Regions from separate parts of the Mammaliicoccus sciuri genome, predicted to be linked through region 4. Evidence: predicted binding sites of a transcription regulator. Region 4 holds the regulator's gene; each other region holds the start of a gene.
What was found. The regulator Rex, encoded in region 4, represses fermentation and respiration genes when NADH is low (regulators of the CRP and FNR family bind a similar motif). The targets are predictions, from matches to a motif close to TTGTGAAATATTTCACAA.
Positions count from the first base shown of each region.

Region 1: MUA60_RS03745 (nitrate/nitrite transporter) is a predicted target of Rex. The motif match lies at 1,680-1,697, and genes of this name have one in related genera.
Region 2: MUA60_RS15280 (anion permease) is a predicted target of Rex. The motif match lies at 2,789-2,806, and genes of this name have one in related genera.
Region 3: MUA60_RS10725 (cytochrome ubiquinol oxidase subunit I) is a predicted target of Rex. The motif match lies at 2,264-2,281, and genes of this name have one in related genera.

Region 1 covers NZ_CP094824.1:757,565-763,040, reverse strand. Annotated here, with positions in the region: gene MUA60_RS03750 (ThiF family adenylyltransferase) at 1-337, opposite strand, end outside; gene MUA60_RS03745 (nitrate/nitrite transporter) at 459-1,619, opposite strand; gene MUA60_RS03740 (nitrate respiration regulation response regulator NreC) at 1,824-2,411, opposite strand; gene MUA60_RS03735 (sensor histidine kinase) at 2,428-3,462, opposite strand; gene nreA (nitrate respiration regulation accessory nitrate sensor NreA) at 3,459-3,902, opposite strand; gene narI (respiratory nitrate reductase subunit gamma) at 3,932-4,612, opposite strand; gene narJ (nitrate reductase molybdenum cofactor assembly chaperone) at 4,605-5,180, opposite strand; gene narH (nitrate reductase subunit beta) at 5,173-5,476, opposite strand, start outside.
Region 2 covers NZ_CP094824.1:2,892,828-2,898,303, forward strand. Annotated here, with positions in the region: gene MUA60_RS15270 (IS3 family transposase) at 1-523, opposite strand, end outside; gene MUA60_RS15275 (transposase) at 520-1,056, opposite strand; gene MUA60_RS15280 (anion permease) at 1,204-2,721, opposite strand; gene MUA60_RS15285 (prolipoprotein diacylglyceryl transferase) at 2,932-3,804, shown strand; gene MUA60_RS15290 (YqiA/YcfP family alpha/beta fold hydrolase) at 3,963-4,784, shown strand; gene MUA60_RS15295 (VOC family protein) at 4,822-5,235, opposite strand; gene coaA (type I pantothenate kinase) at 5,433-5,476, shown strand, end outside.
Region 3 covers NZ_CP094824.1:2,055,778-2,061,253, forward strand. Annotated here, with positions in the region: gene MUA60_RS10720 (cytochrome d ubiquinol oxidase subunit II) at 1-849, opposite strand, end outside; gene MUA60_RS10725 (cytochrome ubiquinol oxidase subunit I) at 849-2,195, opposite strand; gene MUA60_RS10730 (glutaredoxin family protein) at 2,381-2,611, shown strand; gene MUA60_RS10735 (metallophosphoesterase) at 2,611-3,372, shown strand; gene ptsP (phosphoenolpyruvate--protein phosphotransferase) at 3,453-5,165, opposite strand; gene MUA60_RS10745 (phosphocarrier protein HPr) at 5,165-5,431, opposite strand.
Region 4 covers NZ_CP094824.1:990,936-996,411, reverse strand. Annotated here, with positions in the region: gene MUA60_RS05130 (LacI family DNA-binding transcriptional regulator) at 1-161, opposite strand, end outside; gene MUA60_RS05125 (sulfurtransferase TusA family protein) at 288-512, opposite strand; gene MUA60_RS05120 (YeeE/YedE family protein) at 531-1,598, opposite strand; gene tatC (twin-arginine translocase subunit TatC) at 1,720-2,499, opposite strand; gene tatA (twin-arginine translocase TatA/TatE family subunit) at 2,574-2,798, opposite strand; gene MUA60_RS05105 (redox-sensing transcriptional repressor Rex) at 2,810-3,442, opposite strand; gene MUA60_RS05100 (ABC-F family ATP-binding cassette domain-containing protein) at 3,605-5,476, shown strand, end outside.

The DNA.
Region 1 (5,476 bases), 230 kb from region 4:
CTTCATGTAATAACTTTGCATCACATTGTGCAATATAAGATTTTATTGTAATGTCTTCACGAATTTTCTTTAAATGTCTTTCTGCTGCTACGACTTTAGGCAACATTTCTTTAATATCATTCTCTATAAATAATGTTTGTCTTTGTAAATTTGACGATTCAACATAATCTCGATCAATAATATTGAGTCTCTTTATACCCGATCTAGTCAACTGTTCAGCAACATGAGTACCAAGTGCACCCATGCCTACAATAGTGACACTCGCTTGTTCAATTCTTTCTTGACCTTGTTCTCCAATTTTATCGAATAAAATTTGACGAGAATAACGTTCGTTCATTTATATCAACCTTTCACGAATCTCTTTAACTCTATTATAGAGTTAAACGCTTTTATCCTCAATTAATTATAAGGCTGAGGCAACACATTGCCTCAGCCTTTTTAATTTTAAAGACAAACAACTAAACATGCTTACTTTCTATTTTAGTCATATGCATCATTGTAATGAGTGCAATCACACCAAATATAGCAAGCATAAAGAATGCTAAATGATTTGAACCAGTCAAACTCGTTACTAACGTTATCATTAATGGTGGGAAGAAGCCGCCGAGACCACCCATCATAGATACGATTCCGTTTACAACACCTGCTTCTTTTGTGAAGTATGTTGGTACAAGTTTAAATACTAGTCCATTACCAATACCTGCACAAACACTTATCGTTAAACATCCAATTGTAAACAAGATGAGATGATGTGATATTGAAAGTACGATTGCGCCCGCTATTAAACCGATAAAGAATATTTTCAATACGTTTAAAGCATTAAATTTATCTCCTAACATACCACCAATTGGTCTAAGTAATGTTGCAATCGCAATAAAGATACCTGTTCTAATACCCGCATCTACTTTATCAATTTCAAAATGACTCACTAAAAAGTTTGGCAAGAACAAACCAAATGCAACAAATGCACCAAATGTAATAAAATACCAGAAACTAAAATAGTAAAGTTTATAGTTATTGATGACTTGCTTCGTTTGTGAAATCATTGGAATTTTCACTTTAGGTTCTTCTTTATCTCCAAAGATAAACATTAATACTGAGAAGATAAGTAATACGATTAAATAAAGTTGTACAGTATGCTGCCATCCGATAATGCCTGCAATTGGAGGTGCTAAAAATGATGATACAGCTGTCCCTAAATTCCCCATTCCATAAATACCATTCGCAAAACCATGCTTTTCTTTTGGAAAATATTTAGGAATAGAAGTAACACCTACTGAAAAGATTGCACCACCAAGACCTATAAAGAATCCTGCAACCATCAATCCTGTAGTTGAATGTGCTTGGCTTAAATAAAAAACTGGAAATAATAAAATAATAAAACTCACTAAAAATACAAGTCTAGAACCTAATAAGTTCGTATAGTAGCCAATTGGTATTCTTAAAATCGATCCTAAAATAACAGGGATTGCTAAAATAATGGCTTTCTGACCTTCTTCTACACTTATATCTTGTGTAATATAAGGCATTAAAGGTGCGAGTATACTCCAAACCATAAATCCTGCCATTAAACTAAAGGTTTGGAGCGGTAGTTGAACTTTTCCTAAATTGTTTCTCATGTTTTTCACCCTTCGAAATTAATCTTTATGTATAATCTTTCCAATATTATTGTAGGTTATTTGTGAAAAAGTGCACATAAGGATATCCCCTTATTGAAACATGGAAAATCCCTATATTCATTTATAAATTCAATCCGATAAAAAACATAAAAAGACCTGACAAACTGAGGCTTTTGAGTCACAATTTATCAGGTCAATTTTGTTTTAGAAGTCTAATAATTTTTTCTTCATAGCATATTCAACTAATTCTGGACGCGATTTTAAACCGAGTTTATCCATAATTCTCGCTTTATGTGCTTCAATCGTTTTGACAGAAACAAATAATTTCTCCGCAATTTCTTTATTACCATAACCCTTTGCGATTAAAGGTAAGATTTCTAGTTCTCTTTGAGACAATATTTTAAATGGATCAGAAGTACTTTGCTCATTGTTACCTTGATGATTAAAGAGTTCGTTCACGAGCGAACTTGTAACTTTAGAATCAATATACATATCGCCTCTATATATCGTTCTTACAGCATGAATTAATTCTTCATCATCAAACATCGTTAATATTAATATTTTAGTTTGCTTAAAGTCTTCTGCTATTTTACCAGTTGCGATTAATCCCGATTCACCAGGTGGCATACTTAAATCCATGATCAATACATCTGGTGAATGTTTTGCAACCATTTGATATGCTTCTATACCATCTGCAGCTGTCGCAACAACTTCCATGTCTTCTTGATAATTCAAAATCATTGAAAAGCCTGTTCTCACCACTGCATGATCATCTGCTATTACGATTTTCATATATACCACCCACCATTTATGCTATTGGTACATTCAATTTAATATTTGTACCTTTTTTAAGTTTACTTTCGATATTGATTTTACCGCCAACGATTTCAGCACGTTCTTTCATCCCATATATACCAAGTCCTGAACCTTTTGGCTGACTGCCTAATACAAAGCCATTTCCTTGGTCAGCAATTTCAACTTCTATTTCATTGCCATCACAAGACATATGTACATCAACACTATCCACATTAGCATACTTCAACGCATTAAACACCGCTTCTTGTACAATTCTATATACGACCGTTTCAATCTCCGTATTAAAACGTTTAATAGACGAATCATAATGATAGTGAACATGGAACCCAAAATTTTTCTCAAGCTGTTTAAAATATGACTTAAAAGCTGCGTCTAGTCCAAGGTCATCTAATGATGAAGGTCTTAGTTCTAAAGATAAGTTTCTAATATCATCGATTAATCGAGACATTAACGTTTCAATATGTTGAGACTGCTGCTTCAATACGTCAATATCATTCTGATATTTCAATAATCTAAGTTCAACACTGACATTTAGCAATTCTTGAACAACACCATCGTGTAACTCTCTAGAAATTCTTTTACGTTCGTTTTCTTGTGCGGATATTGTTTTTTGGATCATCGTTTGTTGATGTAATTTCTGCTGTCTTTCAATTTGTGGCGATACATTTTGTAATGTATACACTTTAACATCGTCTTCTTGACTAATCGTTTGATAAGTCGCTGTAAAAGGTTCAACAGTCCCGCTATTTGTCTGCATAAACACTTGAAAACTTGTATTACCAATCTTTGAAGACTCTAAAAAACAGTCTCTACATGATTGTAAGGCATATTCATTTGAATAACCTTCACATCTACTACAAATGGCATGTGTCAATGATGATTGATTGTCTTCAGAGATTACTCTTCGGGCAGCTTCATTCATATTAATAACCTGTCCTTTACTATTTAAAAACACAATCATTTCGCTCGTTTTTTCATAGTATTGTTTTAATATATCCATTAATATTGAAGCATCTTCTGAACTCATGCATTCATCATATCCTTTCCATAAAATGGTCCAAAGCGATTAAAATCATTCATATCTATTTCAGGAAATTGTTTTTCATCACGTTGTCCAAGCAAGAGTACACCACATACTCGATACTTTTTCCATAATGGAATTGCAAGCAATGATGTTAATTGTTCACTTTGAACAATTGGATAGTTAAAGGGTTGATCACGATATGGACTTTCTTTCAAATCATGAATTTCAATAGGTTTGCCACTTTTAATCACAATTCCTGCTATCCCTCTTCCGCTTCTTAAAACGATGTTTTGATATCTATGATTTAAATTTCCAGATACATATTGCCACTTTATATGAAAGTGAGCAGCGTCTTCAGAAGTCATAGCTAATCCGACAAAATCAACACCATAAGTACTACGAATAAGATCCAACTGTTCCTGAAAATTAAAATCATTAGACATTTTAAACACCTCGACTTTTTATTTATAGTTTAATTTGTTTTATGTTTTCTGTAAATAATGTAACTTCTACTGAAGTAATTAAGTGGCACACTCCAAACATGTACCAATCTCGTAAATGGCCATAAACTTGTGATTAAAAATCCTAAAATAATATGCGTCTTAAATGTTAAAGGTACGTCATTCATTAAAGCAACATCCGGTTTAAAGATTAATAAACCTCTAAACCAAACAGAAATTGTTTGTCTATAATCAAAGTCTGGTGTTGTCGCGTTCGTCCATAACGTTGAAATACAACCCATCAATACAATCACTAACAATAATATATTCACAATAATGTCCGATGCTGAACTTAACCTTCTTACATTTTGTTTCGTGATTCTTCTAGCTGTTAACAGAACCATACCGATTAATGTCACAATACCGAAAATACTTCCAATATAAACTGCACCGATATGATATAAATGATCATTAACGCCGACACTACTCAACCATTCTGCAGGTATGCCCAAACCAACTATATGTCCGAATATAACTGGAATAATACCTAAGTGAAATAAAATACTTCCCCACATCAATTGTTTCTTCTCAATAAACTCACTAGACTTTGCTGTCCATGAAAATTGATCATATTTAAATCTGAATAAATGACCAGTAATAAAAATAGCGATACATAAATAAGGATAGATAACCCATATAAATTGATTAATCACCGTTGATCACCTTCTCTTGCTCTACTACACATGATTTTAACGTTTCTCTAATTGCTTTAATTAGATGAAAATACGGACTGTTTTGTTTACCTAAAGCTTGAAGCAATCCATACGTTCCATCTTCAATGACCATCACAACAAGCGTTAAACTTTCTTGTGCACGACTGTCACCTCTCCACTCTGCAGCATATAAGAATTCAAGCATAAGCGGTAAAAAATCTGACAGTTCATTTTGAGGCATTTTTAGCCCGAACATTTCATAAAGTACTTTTAATCTTGCTAGCATTTGTCCTCGTTCTTTTTGTTCTGTTAGCTTGTTGTATGTCATATATAACGTCGTCTTTTTTTCAAAATCAAACGTTCTTGTATACACTTCTTGAATATCATCTAATGAAATATCATGCATATTTTCCCAATATTGCTTAATGTCACGATAAGCCGGATGATTGGTATCGAAAGCTTTATTAAATGCTTTAGGATGAAAATCTAACTTTTCTGGATAAGTTAACTGGTTACTATAGAAACCAAAGCTTTCTTTAAGTTCATATAATGCATCTAAATTAATCACGGAAAATCCCTCCATAGAAGTTCTCATTGTATATTTCTTGTCCGGATTTTTGCTCTGATAATCCTTGAACACCACAACCATCACAATTTGGACCAAACATTTCGCCGCCATATCCTTGACTACCTTGTGCTCTGTAAGTATCCATATAACCTTCTTTATGTGATGTTGGAACAACAAAACGATCTTCGTGTTTAGCAATCGCGAGTAATCTATACATCGATTTCGTTTGTCTTTCAGTGAGTCCTACACGTTCAAGTCTTGAAATATCAAAGTCTTTACCACTTGATTTAGCTCTC
Region 2 (5,476 bases), 1.0 Mb from region 4:
TGATGACTATATCTAATGTAGGACGACTTGAGATTTTAAAGCTGATAATCTCTGAACTATATAAGTCCATAAAAGGTGATAAATATAATTTCTGACCATTCATTAATTTGAACTCTGTAATATCTGTTACGACTTTTTGAAATGGGAGACTTGTTTTAAATCTACGATTTAATATATTTTGAGCTACTTTACCAACTTTACCTTTAAAGGAACGATACTTACGACCTCTATGTGTGAACTTTGTACAAGTTAGATTATGTTCTTTCATAATTCTTAGTACTTTTTTATGATTTACGATAAGACCTCTATTTCTTAGTGCTTGTGTAACACGACGATAACCATAGGTATGGTTTGATTCTTCACATATTTCTTTTATTACTTGAATCAATGTTTCATCTTTATCAGCTTTACTAAATTTATTTATCCAATAATAGTATACAGATTTAGCTATTTGAGCGACTTTAAATAAGATACTTAATCGTATATTATATGTTTCATTTAGTTCCTTAATGACCTTTACTATTTCTGATTTTTGCTTCCGTAAATGTCGGTCAAGGCTTGTAACTTTTTTTGATAGGCTATACCTGCCTTTAACGTCTCATTTTCATTTCTAAGTCTTTCAAGTTCTTCACGTTCATTTTCATTTAAAGGTAAATTTTTATTATCTGATTTAGATCGTTTTTTAGTCATAGTGTGAGATCGTCCCTTTTGTTTATTATCTATATCAAGACGACACTTTTCATCAAATTGATGTTGCCAATTGGCAATGATAATAGGATTAATAATTCTAAAGTGATTCGCAGTATCTTGATAAGACAACATATTTTCTTGTCTAAATTTTAAAACAGATAATTTAAATTCGCTAGTATAAACAGTATTTCTACTTTTTATTTCTAAACCTTCTTCTCCAAACTCTTTATATTGATTGACCCAAATCCGAAGGACAGACCAACTTGAAATACCATATTTTAAAGCAATTGTTCTATAACTTTGATGTCCTTCTAAATATTCTTTTACAAGTTTTAGTTTGAATTTAAATTCATATTTTTTCCTCATTAGAATGCACCCCAATATTTTGATTTGTTTAGTTCAAATATTTGGGTTCACATCAGACTTGGCTCATCTCTTGGCTTTATTCAGGACTTAAGCCAAGACTTGAACGATTTCTCATCTCAGCAACCTCTTTAACTCACGTCTTCCCTTCTATATCAATCCTATCCACTTCCAATATGTCATGCTGAACAAGATAATTAATAAGTATCCAATGACTGTGAGTGGTACGCCTGTTTTAATAAAGTCTTTAACGGTAAATGTTTCTGTACCGTAAGCCAGCATATTTTGTGGTGAACTAACTGGCAATAAGAAACCGAAGCTAATCACGAATTGTTGTATAAGTACAAATCCGATAGATTGATCTCCTAAATTTAATGTTTGTGTTAGGGCTATAAACACAGGGATTAATGCTGAAGATAAACTCGTAGCACTCGCAAATCCTAAATGTATTAAAATATTAAATATTGAAATGAGTGCAATGGTTGCGATTAGTGGCATATGATTAAGTCCCATTAATCCAAATGTTTTATCACTTAACCATTGTGCCGCTGTTGTTTCCAACAATACTGTTCCTAGTGAGATACCGATTCCAAATACGATAACTGTACCCCAAGGAATTTTCTTCTCAACATCTTCCCAAGTAAAGACACCGATTTTAGGTGTTAACATAATTGCTAATGCGATGATTGTTATAGACGATGAATCAATAGGATGAAGTACTTTTTCGGTAGACCAGAAAAATAATAATAAGACAGAAATCGTAATGAGTCTCCACTCTCTTGATGAAACTGGTCCTAATTCCTTTAATTGTGCTTTAACTAATTCATTACCACCTTCTATTTCTTTCTCCTCAGGTTTAATGACAGTAATCATCACAAAGTATAAGACGACTGACATGATAATCGCCCATGGTGCTGCATATAAGAACCATTCACCCCAAGAAACATCTTGTCCCATTGATTTATTAATAAATCCTATCGCCACGATATTTTGAGCGGCGGCAGTCTTAATACCTATATTCCATATTGAGACAGCATGCACGGCCGTAATAATCAATAATGCTGCTAATTTACTGTTCTTAGATGTTTTAAATGCAGTAATCATTCCTAATAATATAGGTACAACAGCACCTGCTCTTGCAGTAGCTGAAGGTACAAAGAATGCTAAAATAATAGAAACTACAATTGCACCGATAACCATTCTATTTGTTTTGTTTCCTACAATAGAAAGTACTTGTAATGCTAAACGTTTATGTAAATTGGTTACTTGCATCGCTGTAGCTAAGAATAATGCTGCAGCAACGAGTGCCACTGCAGATCCTGAAAATCCACTTAAAGCCATTTTTAATGCATTTCCTGTACCTAGTAATGCATCCCCTTCTAAAGCTTTTCCATTTGCTGACGGATTGCCTAAAGCATCTCCTAAATTTTGAACTGGACTAAATCCAATGAGTACGACGATCAGTCCAACAATCATAACCGCTGATACAGGATAAGTTACGGCTTCTGTTACCCACATAACAACTGCAAAAGCTAAAATCGCTAACGCACATTTTGCCATAACAGGTAAATCATTTGAAGTTGGTAATAACAATATCCCAATTAATACAACAAAACTAACAATAATCCAAATTGGTTTAAAAGATTTTTTCTCAGTATTATTAGACATATCTAACAGCTCCAATATTAATTTTTATTGTTCTAATTTCCTAAATAATAACATATTTCTTTTTTGCATATAATACTTTTCACAATTAATACAATAAATACTTGAACTTTCTGTTATTTACATGTAATGTATAAAGGGAAGTGTGACGGTTGTCTGCCGACAGACAACCCTACCTATTAAATTACTGTCAAATAAAGGATGATTTATAATATGTTAACTAAAGAATTCGCAACTAAAGTAGGTCTTAGTGAAAAGCAAGTTAGAAAAATTGTACAGCACTTAGAAGACAGAGGATATCAACTTTCTAAGACAGAATATCGTGGAAGAGAAGCGACAGACTTCCAAGAAGAAGATATTGAACTTTTCCAAGAAATAGCGGAAAAAGTTAAAGAAACAAATAGTTATGACCAAGCATTCGAAACACTTGAACAAGAGAAAGACTTTTTACAAGTTCTTGTTAAAGACGAACCTGCTAATCAAACACCTGAACTACAACATTTAATTGAAGAATTAAGATTAGAAGTTCAACATATGCGTAGAGAAAGACAAATGCTTGGTGAAATGTTGCAACAAGTACATATTCAACAACAGAAACTAGAACAAACTTTAGCATTACAAGCACCTCAACAATCAGAGGCTACTGCTCAAGAGAATGATACTAAAGTTGAAACGAAACAAGCTGAACAACCACAAAGTTCTAAAGTAGTTTCAGAAGATAAGACTTCTAGTGAATCAGTTGAAACGAACAAACAAGAAGTAAAAGAAGAAACAAAAGTTGCTGTAGCTGAAGAGCCAGCTAAATCAGAAACACAAGCTGAATTGAAATCAGAAGATAAAGAAACTGCTGTTAAACCAGAAACGACTACTGATAAAGCAGTAGAATCTAAAGAAGATACAACTACATCTAAAGAAGAAACGACTGACAAAGCAGCATCTACTGAAGAAAAAGCACCTGAAACGACAGTAGACGATACTTCAAAGCCTTCAGAAAACAAAGAAGAAGACGTAAAAGAAGAAATCAAATCAGAAACTGAAGAAGAACCTAAGAAAAAAGGATTCTTCCAAAGATTATTTAATATTTAATCCCTTTAAGAAGAGGTCGGGCATGATGCCTAGCCTCTTTTTTGTTAAGTTTTTGTAAATTTCCACTATATAATTGTTAATTGCTAGCGTACTTTGTTATATTGAATTTTATATTAAGTACTTGTAATGAATATTAACCATTAGGAGTGTTTCACATCATGGAAACATTAAATTACGAAGATTTGAATAACGACCTTTTATGGGCACATAACAATCAAGTTGTGAAAATCATGAAAGATGATTTAGACATCTATATCAAATTAAATCTTAAAGAAGACAATCATAAATTAGTTGTATTTTCAAATGGCGCGATTGATCCATCTAAAAGCAAACCGCCTGTCTTTATGAGAAGTAAATGGCATGAAGATTTTAATGCGAATTGTCTTTATATAGATGACAGAACCATTCATTATAAACAATTACGTATAGGTTGGGGTGTCGGAAGAGAAGAACGTCATTTCTTAAAAGACTATTCTGAAATTGCGCAACAAGTCACGCAAGCACTCCAAATAGAATCTCAAAATGTCGTCTATTGTGGTTCATCAGCAGGTGGCTTTATGTCTATGTATTTAGCAACATTGCATAAAGGCACAACTGCTGTAGTGAACAATCCACAATGTTACGTAGATCGCTACGATAAAGTGAACGTCGAAAAATTATACACCAAAATATTTCCCAACCGTTCACGTGATTATATCAAAAAACAATACGCACTGAGACTATCGATCACAAGCTTATTCCGCAAACAAAAATATGTACCTAAAATTTATTACATCCAGAACAGATTATGTGAGACTGATATGACTAGACACTTCAATCCATTTTGTAGTTTCTTAGATAAATACGAAATAAACAGTTCAAACATAAAGTTCATATTATACAACAATAAAAAGCTCGGACATAAACCTATATCAAGAGAAGCAACCGTAAACTTTGTAAACCAAGTCCTTGAAGACAAACTTGTCATAGCAGAATTTTAAGAATAACACCACCTCTAAATCTGATATGAAGGTGGTGTTATTCTTTAGATACTATTTCAATTTTCATTCTATCTGGATCTTCAAAATAAACAGCATAATGATGATTACCACCAGCATACGGATATAAATCATCATACAGTTTATTAATATTTTTTTGTTCCAAAATAATATTGATATCATCCACTGTTACTCTGTCTTCAACAGTAAATGCCAAATGATTTAATCCAATCCTTTTACGATGATACCCATATTGTTTAAATGAATCGTCCACTTGTACAAATACTATGTACGTTTCATTTAATTTAAAGCTAAAACCTTCTCTCCATTCTTGATACAAACTATATCCTAGCAGTCCTAATAACCAACTATAAAAGATTTTAGATTTATTTATATCACTAACATAGATCTCTAAATGATGTATAGAACCATTCGTCTTCCAATCACCTCTAATTCAAAATTATATTAAGACAATTTTTAATAATTTCCATATCTTCTATACATTTTAACACTATAAAGAAAATCATGATGAACATGAATAAAATAGTATATAAGAATTTTTCTAAATTAATAAAGCACTTTCATGACTATTTATGTTACCCTATACGAGTACTGTAAAAAGTGAAAAATTCTTAAGTAAAGGAACTCATTATGAAATTCACAAAAGAAGAATGGCAAAACACAAATTTTAAATT
Region 3 (5,476 bases), 1.1 Mb from region 4:
CGGCAATTTACTTACACCATATCCAAAGAATGCTGTACCGAATTGTAATAATATCATAATAAATGCAACACCATGTGCTTTTTTAAAGTATATTAATCCAACAGCAATGATAAAGAATATAATACTTAAACCGAATAACCACCAATAACTGCCGACTGCATTATTAAAATGCGTTTCGTTATGTTGTCTTAAAGATAAGAAAACGAACTGACAAATGATGATCATCGGAATTGCCCATATAAGGAACCACTGTCTCAATAAATGATATGCTTCAGAATCTTTAGCTTTATTCGCATAAAATGTTAAAAATCCTGATGAAATATATAACACTGAGATAATTGCTAAAAATACAACTGCCCATGCATATGGACTTAATAATAAATCAACCCACAGTAGGTGAACGCCATCACTTGTTTCTCTAATATAGCCACCTTCAGCAATTGTTAAAATTGTTGATAATGATGCCGGAATCAATAAACCTGTTCCACCATATAAGAATAACCATGATAACTTACTATCTTGTCCATAGTTTTCAAATGCATAAAAGCTACCACGAATGGTTAGTAAAATTAATGCAATACTACCAGGTATTAATAATGTTGACCCGAAATAATATGCAGAGTCTGGGAAGAATCCAACTATTCCTACAAAGAAGAATACGAAGAACACATTTGTTACTTCCCAAACTGGGTTTAAATATCTAGAAATCAAGTTATTGATAATATGATCTTGCTTCGTTAATTTAGCGTGAAATGCGAAGAATCCTGCACCAAAATCAATAGCACCAATAATAATGTAACCAAACAGAAAGAGCCAAAGCACTGTAATACCTATATGTTGATAATCCATTATACTTCACCCTTTCTGTCTATTATTTTGTTCACATCATCAGTCGTTTTACTGTGACTAAACATTCTAATAAGTACATAACTTGATGAAATACCAAGAACTAAATAAAGTATTGCGAATGCAATGAATACAAGTGCAAGTCCATCAGCATTTGTTGCAGCTTGTGCAACTTTTAAGTAACCTCTTAATATCCAAGGTTGTCTACCCATCTCAGCTAAGAACCAACCAAATTCAATTGCAAGCATTGCAAGTGGTCCGGTTAATACCGCTAAATATAAGATTGGCTTACTATATTGCGACCATTTTTTCACCCATTTTAATACGACAAATAAAGCTGAAACGACAAAGCAATACACACCAAAGAATACCATCAAATCAAAGAAATAGTGAATGATAAGTGGTGGTGTTTCATCGCTCTTAAATTCGTTTAAACCTTTAACTTCAGTATTAAAATTACTATCTGACAAGAAACTTAAAGCGCCAGGTATTTTAATAGCACCTTTAACTTCTTGTTTATCTTCATCAACTACCCCAAATAATACTAGGTCTGCTTTTGATTCACTTTCAAAATGCCACTCCATAGCTGCTAATTTTTCAGGTTGTTCTTGATGTAAGAACTTAGCTGATAAATCGCCAGCTAACATTGCAAGTAAACTCGCAATTAAACCGACTATCATCGTAAGTTTAAGAGCTTTTTTATGATATTCCTTATCATCTATAAATTTATTCTTAATTAAACGATATGCTGCTATACTTGCTAAAATAAATGCAGCTGTCATAAATGCAGTCGCTATAACGTGAAAAGCTCTAATACCGAATGATGCATTAAACATCGCAGCAATTGGATCAATGTTCATCAATTTTCCATTGATAAAATCGAATCCATTTGGCGTATTCATGAAAGAATTCACAGATGTAATAAAGAACGCTGAGAATGTACCACCAATAATTACTGGTAACGTAATTAAAAAGTGCGTCCATTTACCTTTGAATCTATCCCACGTATATAAATAAATACTTAAGAAAATAGCCTCAAAGAAAAAGGCGAATGTTTCCATAAATAATGGTAGCGCAATAACTTGCCCACCTAATTGCATAAATGCTGGCCACAATAATGATAATTGTAGACCAATAATTGTTCCCGTAACTACTCCGACCGCTACAGTAATCGTATACCCTTTAGACCAACGTTTTGCCATTGCTATATACATAGGATTATTGTTCTTAATACCTATGAATTCAGCAATTGCAAACATTAATGGGATCCCCACACCAATTGTTGCAAAAATGATATGGAATCCCAAGGTCATAGCAGTTAGTAAACGACTTATAACTACTGCATCCATAATATTCCTCCATTCAACGTTTGTGATATACATCACAATTTAATCTTATTATACAACACTTTAATCATTTGTGAAATGTTTAACATTTACAAAGTAATGACAAATTAATGGCAAAATAGGACATAATCGTTGAACGCTTAAAAAAATCATTTATAATATGTCTATATAAAGTTGAGGTGAAATCTATGAGTGAAGTTACAATTTATACACAAGACCAGTGTCCCCCTTGCCAATTTGTAAAACAATATTTTAATGAAAAAGAAATTCCTTTTACAGAAAAAAATATAAAAAACAAACAATTTAAAAACGAACTTATCGATCTAGACAGTTTTTCAACACCTACTGTTCTCATTAATAGAGAAGTTTTTTATCAAGTTGATATAGAATCTTTTAATAAAGCATTAGGCATTCATTAATGAAGATTCAATTTCCAAGTTCTAAAATTAAAGTCACCACACATTCTATTGATACAAACTTAAAATCAAATCTGAAACTCATTCATATAACAGATTTGCATTTAGGTTATTATTCTAATTTAGAAAATTTATATCAACTTGTACGTCTTATTAATGAGCAAGAAGCAGATATTGTTTGTTTCACAGGTGATTGTTTTGATGATATTGCTCAAATTTCATTTGACCCTTATCTAGTTATACCTTTATTTCGTACAGTTCAATCAAAATATGGAAAATTTTTTGTTCCAGGCAACCACGATTACGGTTCAAACGGCACTCATACGGTATTAGATATCATGAATAAATCGGGTTTTGAAGTCTTGTTAAACAGTTCTTACGTCGTCAACACACCTGCTGGTATCATTCAGATAAACGGTATAGACGATTTGTGTTTTGGTCAGCCTAACTTTTGTAGTTCATTCCAAGTACCTAATTGTCGTATAGACTTTAGAATAGGTCTCGTACATGAACCAGATAAAGTTAAATTATTAGATCCAAACATCCATTTAGTACTATCTGGACATACACATGGTGGTCAAGTTCGACTTCCTAAGTTTGGCGCTATTTATACACCAACTTATGGAAAAGTATATAAACAAGGTTTGTATCAAATTAGAACTGGACAATACCTCTATGTTAATCAAGGCTTAGGTATGACAAGACTTCCGATTAGAATATTTTGCTCACCTGAAATTGCGATATTCAATTTGCAATCTCAATAAAGTCTGAAAAGATCATTCACATATAAAAACAGAGCAGTTATCTACTTAATGTTAAGAGATAACTGCTCTGTTTTTTAATTTTAAAGAATTTGATTAACGAGTTCAACAACTTCTTCTTCTGTTGCACAGTTAATTGCTTTGTTCGCTAATTCTTGCATTTCTTTTTGATCTAATTGTTTGATTTGTTTTCTAGCTTTTAGAATACTTGTCGCACTCATAGAGAATTCATCTAAACCTAATCCAAGTAATAATGGAATTGCTGTATTGTCTCCAGCCATTTCTCCACACATACCAGTCCATTTACCTTCTTTATGAGAAGCTTCAATTACTTGCTTAACTAAGCGAAGAATTGCAGGGTTATATGGTTGGTATAAGTAAGAAACACGCTCAGACATACGGTCAGCAGCCATTGTATATTGGATTAAATCATTCGTACCAATACTGAAGAAATCAACTTCTTTAGCGAAGATGTCTGCAAGTGCTGCAGTAGATGGAATTTCTACCATAATACCGATTTCGATATCATCCGCAACGTTAACACCTTCAGAAACTAATTTTTCTTTTTCTTCAAGTAAGATTGCTTTAGCGTCTCTAAATTCTTTAATAGTTGCAATCATAGGGAACATGATATTTAACTTACCAAATTCAGAAGCACGTAATAAAGCTCTTAATTGAGTTCTAAAGATATCAGTTTGATCTAAACATAAACGAATCGCTCTATATCCTAAGAATGGGTTCATTTCTTTAGGTAAGTTTAGATAAGATAATTCTTTATCTCCACCTATGTCTAAAGTACGAACGACAACACGTTTGCCGTCCATTTCTTTTAAGACTTTACTATATGCTTCAAATTGTTCTTCTTCTGAAGGCATATTGTCTCTACCCATGTATAAGAATTCAGTACGGTATAAACCGATACCTTCTGCGCCGTTATTTTTAACACCTTCTAAGTCATTAGGTGTACCAATATTCGCAGCTAATTCTACATGAACACCATCTTTAGAAACAGATTCATCATTAACTAGTTTAGCTAATTCTTCTTTTTCAGCTAAGAAGTTTTTCTGTTTTTGTTCGTATGCTTGAACTTCGTCATCTGTTGGGTTAATGATTACATCACCAGATAAACCATCAATGATTAAACTATCACCATGGTTTACACGATCAGTAATATCTTTAGTACCTACAACAGCAGGAATTTCTAATGAACGACTCATTATTGCTGAGTGTGAAGTTCTTCCACCGATATTTGTCGCAAAACCTTTAACAAACTCTTTGTTAAGTTGCGCAGTGTCAGATGGTGTTAAATCTTCACCTACAATAATAACGCTTTCATTAATCATACTAGGGTTTGGTAATTCTACACCTAAAATATGTGCCAAAATACGTTTAGAAACGTCACGAATATCTGCCGCACGTTCTTTCATGTATTCATTATCCATATTTTCGAAAATTGTAATGAAGTTTGTTGATACTTCATTTAACGCAGTAGGTGCATTTACTTTGTTATTGCGAATATTTTCTTCAATTGGATTTAATAATTCTGGATCTTCTAACACTAATAAATGTGCATCAAAAATCGCAGCTTTATCTGCACCAAGTTGTTTTTCAGCATTATTACGAATTTGAGTTAATTCAACTTTTGTTTGATTAACAGCCGCTTTAAACTTTTCAACTTCGCCGTCTACATCGCTGATATTTTCGCTTGAAAACGATAAGTCAGGTTCAACTAATAAATATGCTTTACTAATAGCCACACCATCAGATGCAGCTATACCTTTTAATAATTCAGACATTATTTAGTTAATCCTTCTTTAGATAATACTTCAGTAATTGCTTCGATAGCTTCTTTCTCATCACTACCCTCAGCGTAGATAGTAATTTCAGCATCTTTACCAACACCTAGGCTCATTACACCCATGATTGATTTTAAGTTAACTTTTTTAGTGTTATATTCTAATTGTACATCTGAATCAAATTTAGATGCAGTTTGAACTAACATTGTTGCTGGTCTAGCGTGAATACCCGTTTCGTCAATAATTACGTATGAATTTTGTTCCATTTTTATTGTCTCCTTCTGATACCTATATTAAATTTGTATAAAATC
Region 4 (5,476 bases):
TTTAAACTTTGTGCAAATTGATTCGGTTTATATCCTGTTTCTTCTACTACTTTATGTATTTTTTCTTTTGTACTTTTACTAATGGAGCCGCCATTTAAATATCTTGAAACTGTACTTTTAGAAACACCTGCCATATTAGCAATATCTTTAATTGTCTTCATGTATACACCTCTCAGTCATTCATTTTATCATAAAACCGTTTCCAATTCTTTATAAATAAAATACAGCTTTAAACAAAAAAACCTAGAAACAAAGCCTAATGTCTTTGTTTCTAGGTTAAATGTAATTTATTGTTTTTCAATCGTTATTGTCCATGAAGCATCTCCAAGTTGTTCATAATTCGTAACTGGATAGCCATTTTCTGCTGCCCAATTTGGAAGTGCTTCTGTCGCTTGCGTGCAATCAAAATCAATTTTCAATTGTTCGCCTACTTGTAATTCATCCATTTTATTTTGTGCTTCTATTAATGGGAATGGACATACCATTCCTACTGTACCTAATTCATGTACCATATATATTGACTCCTTTTATTAAATACTTTGTGTACTTACTTTTGTCTTAGTTTGTCTTGCTTTTCTAGGTTTAACAAAGATGAAATAACTCATAAACCATGCACCAACGATCATTGATGGTAAAGCAACCCAACCTTGCCAACTCATAGCTGCTGTTGAAACTAAACCATTACCGATTGAACATCCACCTGCTAATGATGCACCAACACCCATGCAAGCACCACCGATAACACTGTTTCTTATAGTTTTAGTATCTGGCATTCTCCATTTGAATTCTCTTGAACCTTTTGCAGCAATATATGAACCGATAAATATACCAAGTACTAAAAATACACCCCAGTTTATAAATGAAGCATCACCTGTAACTAAGTATTGTACGATATTTGCTGAAGGTGTTGTAATACCAAGGCCAGCAATTCTTCCTGTTGAAGCACTCATTGGCCAAGCAATTAAAGCTATTATCCCTACTGCAATAGCAGCTGCAAATGGGTGATATCTTTTTTCAAATAAGATATGACGAATGCCTGTATATTTTTGTTTTAATTGAGGAATTGCTACTTTTGGTTTTTTTAGAGTCTTTGTCACAAAATAAACTGTAACAATCACTAAAATAGCAATCAATACCCATACAGGTACATTAAGTGTTTCTGCCATATTTGAGTTAACGACACTATATGAATTAATTTTTTCTTGAACAGGGTTTAATGGTCCAGATTTCATAATTGCTGCTGTTACACCATATAATACTAATGCTATCCAGCTTCCAATTAAGCCTTCGCCTGCTCTGTACCAAGTCCCAGTCGCACATCCACCAGCTAAGATAATTCCGATACCAAATACAAATGATCCAAATATCGTACCTACTAATGGGAATGTTTCTGCTTCTAACTTAAATACGCCTAATCCTACTAGTGTAAATAATCCAATACTTTGAATAGAGATCGCAATTAATAAAGCATAAAACATTTTATTATTTTTCTGTACATACATATCTCTAAAACCGCCCGTTAAACAAAAACGCGTTCTTTGCATAACAAAGCCAAGTAATATTCCGACTATAAGTCCACTTATAATCATCCAAACCATATAAACAACTCCTTATTCCTATTACAATGATAGGAATAATAATATATCATATACGACACATATTCAAGTTAACATTTGATTACAAATATCAGACAATTCAAAAAACAGCCATAGCATTAAGCTACAGCTGCTCCTTATCTTCTTCATCCATCCCAAGTTCTTCTTCCATTAATTTTTGCTCTGCTTTTAAATATTTTTTATAGCCTATTTTTGAAATTACAATGCTGATTTCATAAAGTAAAATCATTGGTAAAGTAAACAACATATGTGTCATAAAGTCAGGTGGCGCGATTAATGCAGCCACAACAAGTAAAATAAAATACGCATATTTTCTATTTTTCTTTAAAAACATCGGTGTAACGATACCTAATCGCGTTAAAAATAGTAATAAAATTGGTAATTGAAAGACAAATCCGAATGGTATTGTAAATTTAAACATTTCACTAAAGTACTCTTTAATCCCGATTGTTTGCTTAATCCCCATATCATCGGCTAATCCCATTGTGAACGAAATTAAATATGGAAAAATCACAAAGTATGAGAATAATAAACCACCTACAAATAAAATCAAACTAAATGGTATATAACTTAATGTCACTTTTTGTTCTTTCGGATGTAAACCTGGAGATATAAATGCCCATAATTCATATAAAATGACAGGCGATACTATGATAAATGCAATTACAATTATCATTGTTATGTATATCGTTAATGGATCCGTTATTCTAAATGCATTGAGTTCTAATGTTTGTGTAAAATCATCATTTGTTATATAAAAAATAACGGGTTTAGCTACGAAAAAGCCAACGATGAGACCACCAATAAGGAAATATGCAATGATCATAATACGTCCACGAAGTTCTTCTAAGTGTTCGACAAATGTTAAATTGTCTTTATCCACCGTCTTACCTCCAATCTAAAAAAGATGTGGCAGGAAACCCGCCACATTCTTGGGAACATCTGTTAAATAAAATTCTATTTAACTTCTTTATCTTTGCCATCTTCTGGAGTGCTTTTCTTCTCATCAAAGTTTGTCATGCCATCAGTTGCATCTTTAAATTCTTTCAAAGTTGAACCCATTGCTCTACCGAATTGTGGTAATTTCTTTGGTCCAAATATAATTAATGCAACTACCCCTATAAATAATAAACTGACTGGTCCTGAAATACCAAGTGTGTTAATAAACATTAAAGCTTCCATTTGATACCCTCCTATTGATTCTTCATAAAGAAGATTAAAGATTGTAATTCAATTCCTAAATCTATATGATGAACCTGCACTTTCTCAGGTACATTTATTCTTTGAGGTGTAAAATTCAAAATACCAGTAATACCCGAAGATGTTATACGATCCGCAACTTTTTGAGCTGCTTGTTGTGGTACTGTTAATATTACAACTTGTATACCTACTTCTTCAACTACCTTTTCAAAATCATCCATACTATCCACAGTTAATTTACCAACCATACTTCCAATGATATCTTCTGATTGATCAAAAGCAGCTACAATTTGCATTCTATCATTAACAGTAAAGTTATAATTCACAAGTGCAGTACCTAAATTACCAACACCAACGATTGCGACTTTAGTCATATCATCTTGTTCAAGCGTTGTTCTAAAAAATTTAAGTAAATAACTAATATTGTAACCATAACCCTTTTTACCTAATTCACCAAAATACGAAAAATCTCGACGAATAGTAGCTGAATCAATTTTAAGTCCTTCACTTAATTCTTTCGATGAAACACGATCTATGCCAGAATTATGCAATGTGCTAACAAATCTATAATAAAGAGGCAAACGTTTCAAAGTTGCTTTAGGGATCTTCACATCATTCTTTGCCAAAATCCTCACCTTTTCCAATATAAAATAATGTGATTGCGTTCACATCTAATGGCTTAATTATAACAAACTTCACGTAAAATAACTATATAAATATTGTATGTGATTTACATACAATTATCACTCGTTTTCATGTAAAATAATAACTAATAGAGAGGTGTAAACATGATACTTTTACAAATAAATAAATTAGAGAAATCTTATGATGGAAAAGTTATCTTTTCTGATGTAGATTTCGAAGTAAAAACCGGTGAAAGAATCGCTATTGTCGGTAGAAATGGCGCGGGAAAAACAACATTAATGAAAATCATCGCTGGTGTCGAATCGTATGATGAAGGAAATATTTCTAAAGGTAAACAAGTTACAATGGGATACCTTACTCAACAAATGACATTAGATTCTAATGACACTGTTATGAATGAAATGAAGAAACCATTTAAAGACGTTATCAATATTGAAGATAAAATGAAAACTTTAACAGATTGGTTAAGTATTCATGCTGATGAGTATGACCAAGACATATATAAAGAAAAATTGTCACAATACGAAGCGTTATCTAATCAATATGAATTAATAGATGGCTATAATTACGAAAGTAAAATTAAAACCGTATTAACAGGTTTGGATTTTAAAGAATCTGACTTTGATAGACAAATTCAATCATTTAGTGGCGGGCAAAAAACAAGATTATCCATGGCTCAAATGTTATTAAGTGAACCTGATTTACTGTTACTCGATGAACCTACGAACCATTTAGATATGGAAACAACTGAATGGCTAGAGAATTATTTAACACACTTTAAAGGTGCGATTGTTATTATCAGTCATGACAGATACTTTTTAGATAAAATAGTCAATCAAGTCTATGATGTCGCTTTAGGTTCTGTTAAAAAGTATGTCGGTAATTATAGTAAATTCTTAAAAGAACGAGATGCACATTACGAAAAAGTCATGGCTGAATATGAAAGACAACAAAGTGAAATTAAAAAGTTAGAAACATTTGTCGAAAAAAATATTACACGTGCTTCAACAAGCGGCATGGCAAAAAGTCGTCGTAAAGTACTAGAAAGAATGGAAAGAATTGAAAAGCCGAGACTTGATGCTAAAAGTGCACAAATAAATTTTGAAATAACTAGAGCTACAGGTGAAGATGTCCTTAAAGTTCAACATTTAGATATCGGTTATTCTAAAAGCATTACACCGCCTATCAACTTAGAAGTGAAGCGACATGACCGTATTGCGATAATTGGTCCAAATGGTATTGGTAAATCTACGTTGATCAAAACAATTGCTCAAAAAATACCTGCTTTAGGCGGTAATATTGTTTATGGTTCTAATATTCAAATTGGTTATTACGACCAAAAACAAGCAGAATTTACTTCTAATATGACAATCTTAGACTACGTTTGGAATCAATATGCACATATGCCTGAGAAAGATATAAGAACAATTTTAGGTAGATTTTTATTTACTCAAGAAGAAGTAAAAAAAGTCATCAATGATTTATCTGGTGGAGAAAAAGCCAGACTTCAACTCGCTTTACTCATGTTAGAAAAAAACAATGTACTCATTCTAGATGAACCTACCAATCACTTAGATATCGATTCTAAAGAAATGTTGGAACAAGCTTTGCAAAATTTTGAAGGTACACTACTCTTTGTATCACATGACCGTTATTTTATTAACGAACTAGCGAATAATATTTTCCACATCACACAAAGTGGAAATGAATTATTTAGAGGCGATTACCAATATTATTTAGAAAAGCTAGAACAACGTGAAGCTATTAGTCGTTATGAACAAGAAGACATCCAATCTACTGAAACGCCTAAAGACGATCAATATTACGCAAATCAAAAACAACTAAAAAAAGAAAAGCGTAAACTCGAAAGACAGTTAGAAGAAATTGAAAATAATATTTCCACATATGAAGAACAAATCTCTGACTATGAACATCAACTGACGTTACCAGAGATATTTAATGATATTGAAAAAAGTAATGAAATTAATAATTTACGAGTTGAAGCAGAACGTTTG